DNA from 2 places in the Paeniglutamicibacter sp. MACA_103 genome. Region 2 is predicted to be linked to the other one. Evidence: riboswitches for the same ligand, from Rfam matches in the RefSeq annotation. Region 2 holds a riboswitch; the other holds the start of a gene.
The links. A riboswitch is a leader RNA that binds a small molecule or an ion and turns the genes downstream of it on or off. The one in region 2 is predicted to bind glycine.

Region 1: it holds a riboswitch for glycine, as region 2 does, so the genes downstream of both, gcvP (aminomethyl-transferring glycine dehydrogenase) here and ACIPVK_RS13735 (hypothetical protein) in region 2, are expected to answer to the same signal.

What each region holds. Positions count from the first base shown of each region.
Region 1 covers NZ_JBIXLN010000035.1:3,003-11,614, reverse strand. Annotated here, with positions in the region: gene ACIPVK_RS15805 (SPFH domain-containing protein) at 1-864, shown strand, start outside; gene ACIPVK_RS15800 (hypothetical protein) at 909-1,052, shown strand; partial or broken gene ACIPVK_RS15795 (GlcG/HbpS family heme-binding protein) at 1,061-1,219, opposite strand; gene ACIPVK_RS15790 (hypothetical protein) at 1,143-1,358, shown strand; gene ACIPVK_RS15785 (RNase H family protein) at 1,392-2,396, shown strand; gene ACIPVK_RS15780 (serine hydrolase domain-containing protein) at 2,455-3,618, shown strand; gene ACIPVK_RS15775 (SGNH/GDSL hydrolase family protein) at 3,898-4,668, shown strand; gene ACIPVK_RS15770 (VIT family protein) at 4,746-5,468, shown strand; gene ACIPVK_RS15765 (NADPH-dependent F420 reductase) at 5,565-6,242, opposite strand; gene ACIPVK_RS15760 (hypothetical protein) at 6,261-6,569, opposite strand; glycine riboswitch at 6,708-6,808, shown strand; gene gcvP (aminomethyl-transferring glycine dehydrogenase) at 6,987-8,612, shown strand, end outside.
Region 2 covers NZ_JBIXLN010000027.1:53,603-62,214, reverse strand. Annotated here, with positions in the region: gene ACIPVK_RS13760 (hypothetical protein) at 1-333, shown strand, start outside; gene ACIPVK_RS13755 (hypothetical protein) at 723-953, opposite strand; gene ACIPVK_RS13750 (DUF5937 family protein) at 1,047-2,036, shown strand; gene ACIPVK_RS13745 (PH domain-containing protein) at 2,085-2,459, shown strand; gene cycA (D-serine/D-alanine/glycine transporter) at 2,571-4,055, opposite strand; gene ACIPVK_RS13735 (hypothetical protein) at 4,042-4,317, opposite strand; glycine riboswitch at 4,475-4,571, opposite strand; gene ACIPVK_RS13730 (hypothetical protein) at 4,789-5,190, opposite strand; gene ACIPVK_RS13725 (PIN domain-containing protein) at 5,443-6,000, opposite strand; gene ACIPVK_RS13720 (helix-turn-helix domain-containing protein) at 6,021-6,485, opposite strand; gene ACIPVK_RS13715 (glycerate kinase) at 6,790-8,016, opposite strand; gene ACIPVK_RS13710 (SLC13 family permease) at 8,068-8,612, opposite strand, start outside.

The sequences.
Region 1 (8,612 bases), on a different contig from region 2:
CGCATTGCGCAGGAGGGCGAGACCGCAGCCCTCGAGCGGGACCTGGCCATCAGGAAGGCCGAATTCAAGGCCGAACGGGACCGCGCCGAAGCAATCGCAGAGGCCGCCAAGGGGATCGCCACCGCAGAGCAGGATGTGACAGTCGCCGAGCTGGAGCGCAAGGCCCTGGCCGAGAAGGCCCTGGTGGAGCAGGAACGCCTGGACATCGAGGTGCACAAGCCTGCCGACGCCCAGGCCTACAAGATGCGCACCGAGGCCGAGGCCAAGCGCGACGCGGACGTCTTCAGCGCCACCGCGCGCGCCAATTCGAAGACGATTGAGGCCGAGGGCTCCAAGAAGGCGTCCATCGCCGATGCCGAGGCACGCGCCGCGGCAAAGACGGTTGAAGCGGAGGCCTCCAAGAACGCTGAGGTGTTCCAGGCCCAGGGCGAGGCCTCGGCCATCGAGCTGAAGGCCCGGGCGGAAGCCGACGCCGTTCGCGTGCGCGGCGAAGCGGAAGGCGCCTCCATCGCCGCCATTGGCGAGGCAAACGCCAAGGCCGAGGATGCGAAGGCCGTGGCCCTGACCGGACACACCCAGGCGTCGCTGGCGTTCCTCGCGATCAGCGCGTTGCCGGAAATCGTCAAGGCCAGCTCGGATGCCGTGTCCGGCATCGACAACTACACGGTGATCAGTTCGGACGGTGCCTCGGATGCGGTCAAGCAGGCCAATCGCATTGTCACCGAGGGCCTTGCCATGATCAAGGGCAGCACCGAGATCGATATCGCCGGAATGCTCTCCGGGCTCCTCGGAACCACTGCGACGCCCGTCGCTCCGCCGGCTCCGGCCGGGGCATCGGATGAGTACGTAGCCGAGCAGAACTAGCACCACCAGCAAAGCGCCGCACCGCAATGGTGTGGCGCTTTGCCGTGTGCCGCGCAGCTACCTGCCTGGGCCTGGGCCCCGGACCCGCCGCTGGCCCCGATCGCACCGACGACCTCGCCGTCGCGGCGAAGCGGGATGCCCCGGCAAAGATCATGATGCACCCGTGGCCGGAGGCGCGGATCCCGTAGAACTGCAGGTTGGGTTGCGCGTTCTCCGCCAGGACCCGGGCGGGCAGGTCGAAGGCCCGGGCGGTGAAGGCCTTGTTGAGGGAGATGTCGATGCTGCCCAGCCAGGCAACGTCCATCCGCACGCGGGAGACCAAGTTCGCGCCTGCATCGACGACGGCGATGTTCATGGGCTGGCCGATATCGGCGGCACACGCCTCGGCGGTGGTTCAATGGTGCCGCGGTGTCCGGCCCATCCCCATGGCCCCGGCGTACGACCTGGAAACGGACAAGGCCATGGCCGGGGGAGCGCTATCACCGCCGATGTGATTCTGTCGGTGGGACCGTGGCAGGATTGAAAGCATGACGATCACCGCAGCCGCAGACGGATCAGCACTTGGAAACCCCGGACCGGCAGGATGGGCCTGGTACATCGACGACGAGCACTGGCGTGCCGGCGGGTGGGCCCACGGCACCAACAACATGGGTGAGCTCATGGCGGTGCTGGACCTCTTCCGCTCCACCGCGCACCTGCCCGACGAGGACCTGCACATCCTGTGCGACTCGCAATACGTGATCAACTCCGTGACCAAGTGGATGCCGGGCTGGAAGAAGAAGGGCTGGAAGAAGTCCGACGGCAAGCCGGTGCTGAACCTGGATCTGCTCAAGGACATCGACGAGGCCATCAAGGGGCGCAAGTACACCTTCGAGTGGGTCAAGGGCCATGCGGGCCACGACCTCAACGAGGCCGCCGACGACCGGGCACGTGCCGCCGCCACCGCCTACCAGGCCGGACGGGAACCCGACGCGGGCCCCGGTCTGGAGGGCACGCGAAGCGCCCAGGAACGCATGGCGAACCACGAGGTCCCCGAGCCAGACGGACATGACCCGCTGCCCCTCGAGGACCTGGACGCCGCGGCACCGGAGACGGCACCTGCAGCGGCACCCGCGGAGTCCGCACCCGCCGCCCCGGCCCCGGAGCCCACCGCCCCGCGCGCCACGGATCCCTCGGAACGCAGCGCCGCGGATTTGCAGATGGTCTTCGAGCTGGAAAGCGAACTGCTCTCGCCCGCGGTGCGCGGGGACCTGGACGAGGTCATGGCGTTCCTGCACCCGGAATTCCAGGAGATCAGCCGGGACGGGTCGCTCACCGACCGCTCCACCATCATCGCCGCGCTCACCGGCGGCCATGCGCTGCCGGCCGGCGGCGCGCTCCAGGTGCTCGCCGCCACTCCGTGGGGCCAGAACAAGGTGCAACTGGCATACCGGCTGTTGGCCGGGGACCAGGTGATCCTCTGTTCGTCCTTCTGGCAGCAGGTCGATGACCGCTGGCTGCTGCGCTACCGGCAGGAAACGCCGGCGGCCTGACCGCTCCGCCTGCACGTTCCGCACGCGAATCTTCCCGGCGATGGGTAATGTTGTGCAGGTGACTACGCAGACGAACACCATCAACGTCATTGACCAGCGCTTCGCCCCGGTGGCCGATTTGTTGGACTCCTTCGCCGACGCCGACCCGGGCTATTCCGCGCAGCTGGCCATCTACCAGGCCGGCAAGCTGGTGCTCGATGCCAGCGTGGGGCAGAACAGCGAGCGCGAGTCGATGACCGGGGTGTTCTCCTGCTCCAAGGGCGCCGGCGCGCTGGTCATCGCGTTGCTGGTGCAGCAGGGGCTGCTGGAGTTGGAGGCCCCCGTGGCCCTGTACTGGCCGGAGTTCGCCGCGGCGGGCAAAGCCGGCATCACCGTCGCCCAGCTGCTCAGCCACCAGGCGGGGCTGCCCGGCGTCGAGGGCGGGTTCACCCAGGAGGAACTCATCGACTCCCGGCTGGCCGCGGGCATCATCGCGGCCGCCGCCCCTCTGTGGAATGCCGCCGGGGTCCATGCCTACCATGCGCTGACCATGGGCGTCTTCATGGAGGAACTTGCACGCCGCTGCGCGCAGGAGTCACTGCAGGACATCTTCGAACGCCGCATCCGCGCCCCGCACGACATCGACTTCTACCTGGGCCTGCCCGAGGAGCTGGAGCCGCGATTCCGCCCGGTGCTCAAGGGCGGCACCGAGGAACCGGCGCCGTTCATCGACCCGTTCTCCCCGTTTGGGCTGGCGGTGAACTCCACCGGCGGCTTCGACGGTCCCAAGGGGCCGAGCTTCGACATCATCGACGTGCCGAACGTGCGCTCCATCCGCGAGGCCGGCCTGGCCGCCCTCGGCGGCGTCGCCAACGCCCGCGGGCTGGCCAAGTTGTACGCCGCGGCGACCACCGGGTTCGTGGACGAAGCCGGCGACGAGCACGCCCCGTTCCTCACGGCGGAGAGCATTGCCGCGGTGAGCCAGGACCGGGTCTACGGGCTGTCCCGGGCCAACGGGAATCCCGGCGCCTTCGCCATCGGGTTCATGAAGGCGCACCCGAACAACGACTTCGGCTCCGCCCGGGCCTTTGGCCACGACGGGGCCAACGCGTCGCTGGGTTATGCCGATCCGGCCTACGGGCTGGCGCTGGGCTACGTCCCGGCGCGCGCAGAGGCCAACGGCACCGGATCGCGCGGCGGGCAACTCAGCGTGCTGGCCCGCCAGGTGCTGCTCGCCGGGTAGCGGGCAACGGCCCGCCGGGGTTCGACGACTAGATGATCCCGGTGTACGTGTCGTCCACGAATTGGCTCCCGTGGATGTCATCGAGCCAGGGTGCCGGCCGGTGGTGCGGAACCGTGGAAGTCGGCGGCGTGGATTCCGTGTCGTTTTTTGGTCTTCATGCTTTCCAGCCCGCCCTCCCCGGTTGGGGTTCCGCTGTGCCCGGACCCGGCGGTTCCCGTGAACTACGCCGAGGCGTGGCACATAGCGAACCCGGGCCGCTTCCGGCGCTAGGCTGGAGCGGTGGAATTTGCGAAACGATTTGTGGCATTGGGCGACTCCTTCACCGAGGGCATGGGGGATGCGGATCCGCTGCGGCCCCACCAGGTGCGAGGCTGGGCCGACCGCGTGGCCGAAGAACTTTGTGCGGACCCGGAATGGGGATACGCGAACCTGGCCATCCGTGGCAAGAAGATCGGCCAGGTCCTCGCCGAGCAGCTGCCTGCGGCCCTGGCCCTGAAGCCCACGCTTGTCACCTTGTACATGGGCGGAAACGACATCCTGCGCCCGTCCGTGGACATCGACGACCTGATGCTCAAGTACCGGGATGCGGTGGCGCAGTTGGCGGCCACCGGTGCAACCCTGGTGCTTTTCACCGGGTTCGATTCAAGCGGCTCGGCCATCTTCGGGAAGACCCGCGGCCGCACCGCGATCTACAACGAGGCGGTGCGCGAGATCGCCGACGAGTTCGGCGCCGTGGTTGCCGACTACTGGCGCTGGCGCGAATTCCGGGACTGGCGCTACTGGGCCACGGACCGCCTGCACATGAATGCCGCCGGGCACGCGCTGATGGCCAAGAAGGTGCTCGGCGTGCTGGAACACGACGCGCACATCGAGGTCCCGGAACTTTCCGCTCCCGTGGCCAAGACACGTCTTGAAAGGCTGCGCGAGGATGCCGCCTGGACCAGGGGACACCTGGCCCCGTGGGTCAAGCGCCGGCTCACCGGGAAGTCCTCGGGAGACTCGCTCAGTCCGCGCTATCCCGGCTACGTCTCGCTGGCGGTGACGTCATAGTTTCCACGCGAAGTTCCGGAAACGGAAACCCGTGGTCCGCTGGCCAATAGGTGCGGCCGGGTGCTTTGCTGGTGTCCATGGAGCAGCAGGAGACAGGGCACGAGGGCGAACCGCACGACCAGCGAGTGGCCGAAAGGCTGAACTGGCTGCGTGCCGGGGTGCTCGGTGCCAACGACGGAATCGTTTCGGTGGCGGCGGTGGTGGTCGGCGTTGCCGGTGCCACCACGGCAACGGGCCCGGTGGTGGCGGCCGGCGCCGCCGCGGCGATCGGCGGCGCCATTTCCATGGCGCTGGGGGAGTACGTCTCGGTGTCCAGCTCGGCGGACTCGCAGAAGGCGCTCATTGAAAAGGAGCGCCGGGAACTGGCCGAGATGCCCGAGGAGGAACTGGCGGAACTGGCCGGTCTCTACGAGGCCAAGGGGCTGAGCCCCGCAACGGCGCAGCAAGTCGCACTGGAACTGACCGAGCATGATGTGCTCAAGGCGCACCTGGATGTCGAGCTGCAGCTGGACGAGGACGAGGTGATCAATCCCTGGCATGCTGCCATCGCCTCGGCCTTCGCCTTCACCGTGGGTGCCGCGCTGCCCTTTGCCACGGCGGTGTTCCTGCCCGTGGGGATGAGGGTGCCGGTGACCTTCGTGGCGGTGTTGCTGGCGCTGGCGGTGACCGGGGCGACGGGCGCGCGGCTGGGCGGGGCCCCGGTGCTGCGCCCGACCCTGCGGGTGCTGGTCGGCGGCGCCGCGGCGCTCGCCGTCACCTTCGCCATCGGTTCCTGGCTGGGGGTCTCGGGCATCGTCTAGCCCGGTCCAGCGGCTCCCGCGGCAACACTCGAGGGGCGGAACCGCCCGATGGCAGTTCCGCCCCTCGCGTAGCGGGTGTCGTGGGGACGGGGCGGTTCAGCCCACGACCGTGAGGGCGGTTCCCCAGTTGAAGTCCGGCAGTGCCGGGTTGACCTGCATGGCCATGACCAGCAGCTGGAAGCCCTCGAGCTCGCGGGCGTGGTGCAGGCCTCCGACCTCCAACGGGCGCATGCCGGCGGAGGCGACGAATGCAGCGACCTCGCCGCGGGCGGATTCCTCGCCGGCAACGAAGACATCCAGCGGCTTGCCGTCGGCGGTGCCGGAGGTGAGTGGCCCGGCGAAGGTGGTGTTGAAGGCCTTCACGACGGTGGCTGAGGTCAAGGCGGAGATTTCCTCGGCGGCCGAGCTGCCCGCGGCGGTGGTCAGCGAATCGAAGGTTGCGAAGTCCACCGGGTTGGTGATGTCGACCAGGATCTTCGAGTCCAGTGCTGAACCCTGGGCGGAGACGTATTCCTTGGCGGCGTCGAAGGGAAGTGCCAACACGACGATGCGCCCGGCCGGGGCCTCGGCGGTGTTGCCGCTGGCGACTCCCGCACCGAACTCGGCGGCGAACGTCGCTGCGGTCTCGGTGGTGCGGGCCAGGACCTGCAGGCTCTTGCCGGCGGCGATCGTGCGGGTGGCCAGTGCTCGGCCCATGTTGCCGGTGCCGATGATGGTGATGTCGATGTTCATGGTGTTCTTCTTTCCGAAGAGTCGAGCGAGGAAGTTCTTCATCTGATCCTCAAATCCTGTTTATTGAAGCTTCAAGTAACACGATAGACCCCCATTTGTTGAAGTGTCAAGTGTTTTGGCGTCCGTGATGTTGAAGGTATGGCTGAATGCGGCGAACCGGGGAGCCTTGCCGGGAGTCGCGTAGGTCGCGGCGGCGTCGGCAGCGGGCGATGGCAATACTTTGTGCTGCTGGCCAGCCGGCCGCTCGGCATCGCTGCGGGCCGCCCACAGCCGGCGCGTCCCGCCGCCCTCGTCGACGTGGGCAGCCTGTCGGCCTTTGTCGTCCTCAACCTTTGCGTGCGGCCGGGCATGCGGATTGTTTTCGGGCACGGTCGGGGGTCTCGGGCGGATGGAAGCGGCGGATATGTCGTGGAAAAGTCGCATGGATCCGCATCGGCATGTTCCGTGTTGTTTGGCTCACGCTTCGCCGGTAGGATGGGAGGCGTGCCTCGCAGGGGGCGCAGCCACTGACATGCGGCGGGAGAGTCCCGTTCAGCGAAAGTTGGTCGGGCGCCGTAGGAGCAATTCCTCCCCGGGAAACTCTCAGGCCCCCGTACCGCCGCGAAGAGGCAACTCTGGAAAGTAGCAACATCGCCTTTCGGCGGTGCGGCTCACCGAAGGTGCAAGCGTGTGCCGCCTAACCAGGCCGGCATATTGCGGAAACTCTCAGGTCAAAGCAACAGGGTCGGGGAGGAACTTGCAGCTCGTTCGGTGTGCCCGCACGCCGATGACCCAATGGAGTTCCCCATGACCGTGACCCCGTCCGCTGAGTTCGTCGCCCGCCACATTGGCCCCCAGGGCAGCGACATTGACACCATGCTTTCGCAGCTTGGTTATTCTTCCCTCGACGAACTCGTCGATACGGCCGTTCCGGCCGACATCCGCCAGTCCGAACCGCTTGACCTTCCCGCTGCGCTGACCGAGGCCGAGGTCCTGGCCGACCTGCGCGTGCTGGCGAACAAGAACGTGATGAAGACCCAGATGATCGGACAGGGTTTCTCCGACACCCACACCCCGCCGGTGATCCTGCGCAACGTGCTCGAGGATCCGGCCTGGTACACGGCCTACACCCCGTACCAGCCGGAGATCTCCCAGGGCCGCCTTGAGGCGCTGCTGAACTTCCAGACCATGGTCATGGACCTGACCGCGCTGCCGATCGCCAACGCCTCGATGCTCGATGAGGCCTCCGCCGTCGCCGAGTCCGTGCTGCTGATGCGCCGCGCCAACAAGGCCAAGGCCACCGCCAAGACCGTGCTGGACGCCAACCTCTTCCCGCAGACCATCGCCGTGGTGCAGGGACGCGCCGACGCACTGGGCTTCGAGGTCGAGATCGCCGACCTGACCGCCGGCCTGCCCGAGGGCGATATTTCCGGCATCGTGCTGCAGCAGCCGGGCAACAACGGCGCGGTTGTGGACCACGCCGCCGTCATCGCCGCCGCCAAGGAACGCGGTGCCATGGTCACCATCGCCGCCGACATCCTGGCCCTGACCATGATCACGGCCCCGGGCGACCAGGGCGCCGACATCGCCGTGGGCAACACCCAGCGCTTCGGTGTGCCGCTGTTCTTCGGCGGCCCGCACGCAGCCTACCTGGCCGTGCGCAACGGCCTGGAGCGTTCGCTGCCCGGCCGCCTGGTCGGCGTGTCCAAGGACGACGCCGGGACCCCGGCCTACCGCCTGGCCCTGCAGACCCGCGAGCAGCACATCCGCCGCGAGAAGGCCACCTCCAACATCTGCACCGCCCAGGCGCTGCTGGCCATCACCGCCTCGATGTACGCCGTCTACCACGGCCCGGCGGGCCTCAAGCGGATTGCCCAGCGCGCCCACAACCACGCCCGCACCATCGCCACCGCACTGAAGGGTGCAGGCCTGGAACTGGTTGCCGACTCGTTCTTCGACACCGTCCAGGTGAAGGTCGCCGATGTTGATTCCATCATCACCGCCGCCGAGGCCGCCGGCATCAACCTGCGCCGCGTGAACGCCGACACCGTGGGCATCTCCACCGACGAGACCACCACCGCCGCCCACGTGGCCGCCATCGCCGCCGTCTTCGGCATCGAGGGTGCCGACGTCAAGGCCGAGGGCTTCGAGCTGGCCGCCGCCGTGCAGCGCACCAGCGACTACCTGACCCACCCGATCTTCAACACCATCAAGTCCGAGACCCAGATGCTGCGCTACCTGCGCCGCCTCTCGGACCGCGACCTGGCGCTTGACCGCACCATGATCCCGCTGGGCTCGTGCACCATGAAGCTGAACTCCACCGCCGAGATGGAATCCATCTCCTGGCCCGAGTTCGCCTCCATCCACCCCTTCGCCCCGGAACACCAGACCGAGGGCTGGCGCGAACTGATCACCGACCTCGAGGGCCGCCTG
Region 2 (8,612 bases):
GGTACGGAGTTTGTCGGCGTCCACGTGGCGGCGACGCTGTTGCTCATCGGCAGCATGGGCATCGCGATCGCCAGCCACCTGGGCAGTGGCCGGCTCAGCGCCACCGACACCAGCGGCGGGCGGGCACCACACTACGCCGCGCTGTTGGTCATGATGCTTCTGGGCGTCGTTGCGTTGCCGGTCCTGACGGCCGTCGGCGTCAAGCAGGCCCTCTTCCTGGTCGAATGGTACGAGATCGCGCTCTTCACCTACTTCTGGTATCTCGAAACCAAGCGGACCTGGAACCCGGAGCCCGCGGTGCCCGCCGACCGCGGGCGGCACGCAGCGACTTGACATCGGGCCGCCTCGCCAAGGGAAGCGCACCGCCCGGAGTACGGCGTCGTTGTCAAAGGGAATCGTTTCGGCGACGCGGACCTTGGATCGCTGACAACTGCGGCGGGAACGTCGAAGAGCACTTGGCAGGAACCCTTTGCCGCCCTTGCTCAAGGTTTGCACGTCCATGCAGCGGGCATGCAGCCAATGCAACGGTTGGGATCATTCGGTCGCCGCAGCGGCCGCGAACGAGACCTTCAACCGCACCGGGCGGGGGCTCTGCCACTTAGTCCCAGTCGATGGCTGGCATCGTTCCTCCTTGGCCGGCGGACGGGGCAAGGGAGCCCGCGCTGCCCGACTAGCCAACACGCATGTGCCGCAGTAGGGGCATCGAGGCGGCCCAGGATGGCTCAGATCCTGCCGGCCACGACCCCGGCGAGCTCGAGCCAGGCACGCTCGCGGTTCTCCCGCAGCAGTGCCTCCTGTTCGGCCGAGGTGTCCAGCAGGATCCGGGCCAGGCGAGAGTGCCGCGGGGCGGCGTGGGCTGCTGCCCGTTTGGTTCGCTTCCGGGCCAGGTGCCGGGCGGTGGCGGCGTGGTCGATGAATGTTTGGGCTGAAAACGCTTCGGTTGTTGTGCTCATGCGTCCATCCTGAAACCGCCAACGCCGTACGGCCACCATTCGGCCATTTCCGAATCCTTACCCCGGGGCGGGCCCGGGCCTAGACTGATTTACATGCAGATCAGCCTGTCGGCCGAGGACCTGACCCGGGTGCGATTCACCATCTCGCCCCTGTGGGAAACGGTCACCAGCGTGCGCGCCCTCCAGCTGGGCACCCGCATGCACCGCCCATGGATCACCGATGCCACCACGCGCATTCTCGCCTCCGGCGATCCGGACAAGCGGGACCACCTGCGGCTGCTGACCACGCTGATCCGCCCCACCGGCTACATCGCCGATTCCCTGACGCCCACTCCCCTGCGGCAGGACACCTTCGAAGCCGGCCTCGCCGCTGTCGGTGCCGTCGCCCCGGAATTGTGGGTCCGCGATCTCGACCACCTGTTCGCCACCGAATTGGAGGAGGACCGGTTGAGGGAGGTGCGCGCCATCCGCGAGGACCCGGGGTCCGCAAGCACCCGCATTGTTGCGGCCCTGCGCTGGTACTGGGAAACCGCGGTGGAACCATTCTGGCCGCGGCTGCGCGCCATGCTGCTGGCGGATCTCGACTACCGGCTGGCCCTGCTGGCCGAACACGGCATCCACCAGGTCTTCAACACCCTGCACCCCAGTGTGCGCCTGACGCCCGACGGCATCGAGGTCACCGCCCATTGCGACGGCAGCCACCATGCGTCCCCGGGCAACGGGCTGATCCTGGTTCCCAGCGCCTTCGTCTGGCCGCGCACGCTGGTGCTGGACGTGGACCCGTTCGTCCCGACGCTGACCTACGCCCCGCGCGGGGTCGGCCGGCTCTGGGAAAACACGCGGGAGGTCAAGGATTCCCCGGTGGCACTGCTGCTCGGGCACACCCGGGCGCAGATCCTGGCCCAGCTCGACCTGCCCATGACCACCACCCAGCTGGCCTGCATCCTGGACCTGGCGGCGGGAACCGTCAACGGGCACCTGAAGGTGATGGCGGCCTCCGGCCTGACAGACACCATTCGCGCAGGCCGCGAGGTCTTCTACCGGCGCGCCGACCTGGGCGAGGACCTGCTCGCCCGCGCGTAGCTGCGCCGCAATGCACCGACTGTCCGTGCGGCTGGGTAGGGTCGGGGCATGATCGATTTCAACAATGCCTCCGTGTTCAAGCTCAGCCCCTGCAACCCCGGTGACGTGGCGGGGGAAGTCACGCCCCTCTTCGTCCAGGGCGAGGAGCTGCTCGCCGCCTTCAAGGGCGCGCGGGACTACGTGGTCTTCACCAACAAGCGGCTCATCGCGGTGAACATCCAGGGCCTCACGGGCAAGAAGCGCGACTACACGTCGTTGCCGTATTCCAAGGTCCAGGCGTTCTCGGTGGAAACCGCCGGAACCTTCGACCTCGACGCCGAGCTGGATCTGTGGTTCAGTTCCCTGGGCAAGGTCCGCCTCGAATTCAAGGGCAAGGTCGATGTGCGCGCGCTCTCGCAGCTCGTCGCCTCACACGTCCTGTAGCGCGGGCAGACGCAGCAAGACGTCGGGGCCGCCTCCCCGAAGGAGGCGGCCCCGACGTCTTACCGGAATCGGGGGCGCCGGATGGCGCCCGGTGTTGCTGCGCGGCAGGTGTTACCGCGCGGCAGGCTCCTTCTCTTCCGCCTCCTGGGCGACAGGGCCGCCATTGAACGATGCGGCGAGCATGCGCTCCTGGGAGACCTTGGCCGAGTGCAGGGCACGCAGCTCGGCGTGCCGCGGCTTGCTGCGCATGATCGCGTAGCCGATCCCCAGTGCCACGAACCAGATCGGGGTGAAGAGCAGCGCGGCCAGGGTGTCGGCCTGGGTGGTCAGCGCCCAGAGGATGAAGCCGAAGAAGGCCAGCACCACGTAGGGCATGAACGTTCCGCCGGGCATCTTGAACTTGCTCTCGGCGTGCAACTGCGGGCGGCGCTTGCGGTAGATCAGGTAGCTGATCAGGATGATCGACCAGACGAACATGAAGCACAGCGCCGAGATGGTGGTGACCAAGGTGAAGGCCTCGGCCACGCCGCCCTCGGCGTAGAGCAGGGCCACGCCGGCGAGCAGGAACATGCAGGAGAACAGCAGGGCATTGCGCGGAACCTTGGTCCTCGAGAGCTTGGCGAAGCCCTTGGGCGCGTCGCCCTCCTCTGCCAAGCCGTGGACCATGCGGGAGGTCGAGTAGATGCCGGAGTTGGCGCTCGAGGTTGCGGAGGTGAGCACCACGAAGTTGATGATGCCCGCGGCACCCGCCAGGCCGGCCATGGCGAACATGCCCACGAACGGGGATTCCTCGGCGTTGAACAGGTTCCACGGCTGGACCGCCATGAGGATGACCAGCGCGCCGACGTAGAAGAAGAGAATGCGGACCGGGATGGAGTTGATCGCCTTGGGCAGGGTCTTTTCCGGGTCCTTGGTCTCGGCAGCGGTGGTGCCCACCAACTCGATGCCGACGAACGCGAACACGGCGATCTGGAAGCCGGCGACGAAGCCCATGAAGCCGGTCGGGAACATCCCGCCGTCGTTCCAGAGGTTCGCGAAGGAGGCGGTGGCGCCGTTGTTCTCGAAGCCCGTGATGACCATGACCAGGCCGACGACGATCAGCGCGCCGATGGCGACGATCTTGACCAGGGCGAACCAGAACTCGGTCTCGCCGAAGTTCTTCACGCTCGGGAGGTTCAGGGCCACCAGCAGCAGGATGCAGGTGACGGCGGGGATCCACAGCGGCAGGTCCTTCCACCAGAACGCCACGTAGTGGGAGATCGCCACGACGTCGGCGATGCCGGTGACCACCCAGCAGAACCAGTAGGTCCAGCCGGTGAAGAATGCCGCCCACGGACCCAGGATGTCCCCGGCGAAGTCGGAGAAGTTCTTGTAGTTGGAGTTGCTCAGCAGCAGTTCGCCCATGGCGCGCATCACGAAGAAGAGCATGAAGCCGATGATCATGTACACGAAGATCACGGACGGGCCGGCGACCGCAATGGTCTTGCCCGATCCCATGAACAGGCCGGTGCCGATGGCCCCGCCGATCGCGATCAGTTGGATGTGGCGGTTGGAGAGCCCACGTTCGAGGTGGGGCGCGGAACTATTGCTGCTCATGCTGTTGCCTTCCAGATGGGTACCGGTGCTTCGGTGGCGTGTCACGGACGATTTCCTGGTGGTCATCGCCGTGTGGGGTGAGGCTCTGGATCGAGTCCTCCGCGTGGTTCTCCGAGGCAACCATTCCCACGCCGGTGCGCTTGCAGGAGAGCCCAGCGGCGAAGCCCGCGGCACACCCCGGATCCAACACAGCAGGATCTTGGAGCAGGCCGGCGGGCGCGCCGGTGGACAACCGGGCAGTGGCGTGGATGGTTGGCAACATGGAGGAACTCCCGAATCGTGCGCGGCCGAGGCCGCGCTGTTCTTGGATCCTCCCCAATCTGTATACGTACCTGAGAGTTTTCATCCCTACCCCGCGCGGGGCCAGGACTTGCTCCTTCGGTGAGCACGCATTGCAACGTGCTGCTTTCCAGATTTGCCTCTTCGTGGCGGTACGGGGGCCTGAGAGTTTCCCGGGAGGAATTGCTCCTACGGCGCCCGTCCATGGTGTGAACGGGACTCTCCCGCCACGCGTCAACGGCAAGTTGTTTGTGACTGCAGTCATAACTTACTCGCCGCGCGCTTGTGGCGCAAATCACAAGCCCATTGGACGTTAGGGAACCATGCAACCGGTCGCCGACAAGGCACACCTGGCGACTTGCAGTTGCTTCACCTTTCAGGTGAGGCATGGGGGCCATCGCGGGCCAGGGATCGGCCGGCCCCGTGGCGTTGCCACGAACGGCATGCGGATCGGTCAGCTGTTGGAGTAGAGCACCTGCAACGCCGCACGCAGGCCCTCGAGGCGGCCCAGGGGGCCTGCCCCCGCTTGGCGCAGCGGTTCGGCTTCGTCCAGCGCCTCCCAGAAACCTTCCGTGGGCATTGACGGCGGCGGGACGATGAACCAGCAGTGGGCCAGCGGGTCTGCGGGGCCACGGATGCCCGCGTCGGCCAGGAAGACGGAGATGTCTTCGGGTACCGTCCCGGAATCCGGCACGCCCCCGGGACGGGCCTCGCGCGGCAGGCAATAGACGGCGTCCGGCACTCCGAGCTCCAGAATGCCGGCGACGGCGAGGAATCCGAAGCCGCTGAGTGGCACCTCGACCGCGCCTGGAGGCGGGTCTGCCACGGGGACGGAATCCCAGTTGACCGCATTCATGCTTCCTCCTTGGTCGGCGGACGAGGCACTGGACCCCGGCGCGGCCAGCCTAGCCGACGCACATCGGCCGCGATAGGGCACGGCCGCTTCGTCTCATGCGGCTGCGGCCGGACTCCGCCGGTCCCGGGGGGACCAACCCGGGATGGGGCGCTCCCCATACCGCCCATCGAGCAGTATGGGCAATGGCAATACCGTGACGGCCCTAGATAACGAAAATCCTGCTGCTGAGGTGCCGGTATTCGATCCCGACAGTCAATCCTGACCGGCGCCCGCGCCTTCAGTCAGCTCATTGATGGCCGCCACGAATAGCGGAAGGCCGCATTGTTCCAAGTGCGACAGGCATTCGGCCATGGTCAGCGCCGGATCCTGATACGCGGCGACCTGCTGCTCAAGACAGCGAAGAACAGCAGACCGGTGGAGATCCAACTGGTCAAGCAGGAAATCATCCGGGCCAACAACTTCCACCTCGAAGGGTTTACTCGAGGCGGGCGGAAAGTCCTTCAAATTGAACGTCACCAACAGCTCGGCGTTTGCTCGCACGGCTGCCGCAAGAACGTGCCGGTCTTTTTCGTCGCAGGTCATTACCCCGGTCAGGCTTTCGTAATCCTCCACGAGTGCGTCCGGGAAATGCTCACGCATGGCGTTGATTCTTCGTCGCGCCGACGTTGGTTCCAGATCGATCTTGAGTATCAGATTTCGTTCCAGTTCGACGAGAATTTCTTCCGACCAGAGGATCCGATACGTCTTGGCCTCGGCCAGCCGGAGTAGCAGATCGACAAGTGTTATTGGCAGCAGGACGCATGTATCCATAAGGACCGGGAAGGGCACGGCTATCGGGTCGAGTGTCCGTCGGGGACTCGGCGGACGGAACCGTCGCGGGCAGATTCCCTTGCCAGCTCGTCCAAAGCGGAACGGCGTTTGCTCCGCGCTTCACTTTCGTATTCAACAAGATCCCGCAACATCACACGGCGATGACGGCCCACCTTGGAGAAAGCAATCTCGCCTCTCTCGAGAAGTTTCACCAAGGTTGGCCTCGAATACCCGAGGAAGTCGGCGGCTTGTTGAGTCGTCATCCGGGTGTCCGTCGGCATGACGGTGACGCCCCGACCGGCTGAAAGCGCCTCAGCAATCTGGAGAAGCGCGTCAAACAGTTCATGAGGCACCTGATGCTGTCTTCCGTCGGCGGCAACAAGCGTTGGAGCGGCCTGTTCCATCGAAACGCTAGCCTTCAGGAACCGAAAGAACTCTTGGTCCTGGTCGGCGTCGTCCGATAAATATGTCTGTTTTGCCAGCATTGTACTCACGGACTCATCCCGTCAATATTCGAAATATTCGAAACTTCTGGTTTCAATCTACTCCGCCTTAGCCACCCGTCGCAATGTCTTTCCTGCGCTGGGGAGCTAGGCCGAGCTTTGGAGCTCACCGGTTCTTCAGGTGAACTTTTCTGAAGCATCGCAGCACCCCATTACCTTTCTAGACATCCCCAGCACCCAACCCGTTGGGCAAGAACCGGGATTGCCGGCCTGTTGGCCCCGGCGCGCGGCCCGCCCGGACAGTTCGGCCCTCGCATTGCGGGCCATCCCGCCCGGACCGGGCCGGCTACCAGGCGTCGCGCGGGCTCAGCCGGGCGGCCGCCATGGAGGCGCCCAGGATGATGGTGCGCATGAAGCGCTCCGCGGCCTCGATGAGCAGGCGCTCCCCGTCGTCCACCGCTTCCTGCAGCGTCATCGGGATCGGTACGATGGAGGCGATGGCGTCGATCCCGATGTCGTGGACGTCGCGGCAGCCCTTGCCCAGCGTCCCGGCCAGCGCCACCACGGGCACCCCGTGCAGCGCCGCCCGGCGGGCGACCTCGGCGGGGACCTTGCCCCGGGGCGTCTGGAAGTCGATGGCGCCTTCGGCGGTGATCACCAAATCGGCACCGCGCAGCAGCCCGTCCAGGTCGATGCCGGCCAGCCCGGAGTCCAGGATCGCCTCGAAGCGCGGCATCAGCACCGCCCCGAGGGCGGCCAGCCCGGCGCCAAGCCCGCCCGAGGCACCGGTTCCCGGCGCGTTGGCGAAGTCGGTGCCGCGGGCGGATTCCAGCGCATCGCGGCGCAGCACCGCCGCCCAGTGCTCGAAGCCGGCGGACATGGCCTCGACCTGCGCCGGGGTGGCGCCCTTCTGCGGGCCGAAGACCCGGGCCACGCCGCGCGGGCCGGTGAGCACGTTGTGCTGGTTCAGCGCGAGCATGATTTCAACGTTTCCCGCGGCGATCGCCGGGTGCAGCCCCTCAAGATCGAGCCGGTCGATGCGCGCCAGGTGGTTGCCGCCGGCCGGGACCTCGCGTCCGGCGGCGTCCAGGATCCGCACGCCGAGTCCCTGCAGCGCGCCCATGCCGCCGTCCGAGGTGCCGGAGTCGCCGCAGCCGACGAGCACCTTGTCGGCACCGGCGTCGATCGCCGCGGCGATGAGCTCGCCGACCCCGTAACTGGTGGTCATCCCGGGGTCTCGTTGGTCCCGCGGGACCAGCCGCAGTCCCGCGGCGGCGGCCATCTCGACCACGGCGGTGCCGGTGGCGTCCCCGCCGAGCATCGCGAAGTGGGAATCGACGGGCGCGCCGACGGGGCCGGTGACCCGTGCCGGGACCAGCCGTCCGCCGGTGGCGCAGGCGAGGGTCTCGGCGGTGCCTTCGCCGCCGTCGGCGATGGGAACGGCCTTGACCACCGCGCCGGGCAGGGCGCGGCGGACGCCGGCGCCGATGGCCTGGGCGACGGCCGCGGCGTCGAGGGATTCCTTGAATCCGGAGGGTGCAACGAGGATGCGTCGGGGCAGGGCGTTGGACATGGTGGTGGTTCCTTAACTGTTGGGGAGGTGCTTGGGGGCGGGGACGGGTGGCTAGAGGAAGAGCGGCAGGCCCATGGCCGGCCAGATCCAGAAGGCGAAGACCAGCACGAGGGCGACCATGAGCGGTCCCAGCACGGCGCTGAGCCGCAAAAGGTCCGCGGGCTTGTAGGTGTCCACGCCCTCGATGTCGGAGAACAGGTTGACGGGTTTCGCGCTGCTGGTCAGCGTGTGGCAGAAACCGGCCGCGGCGGTGGAGGCGAAGGCGATCGTGACCGCGTTGACCCCGAGGCCCGGGGCCAGCGAGACGACCAGCGGGATCAGCACCGCGGAGCGGGCCGAACGCGACTGGATGACCAGGTGCGCCGCGGCGGACATGAGGACCACCAGGACGGTGAACACCCACCCGGCGGCCGCGCCGAGTCCGTCGACCGGGCCCAGTACGCTGGCCGCCAGCCATTGCGCGGCGCCGGTCCCGACCAGCGCGGTGCCCAGGGTCAGCGTGGCGGCCATGAAGATGAGCATCGACCACGGCACGGCCTTCAGCGCCTTGGCCAGGGGCACCGAGCCGAAGCCGGGGCTGGCCACGAGCAGGGAGC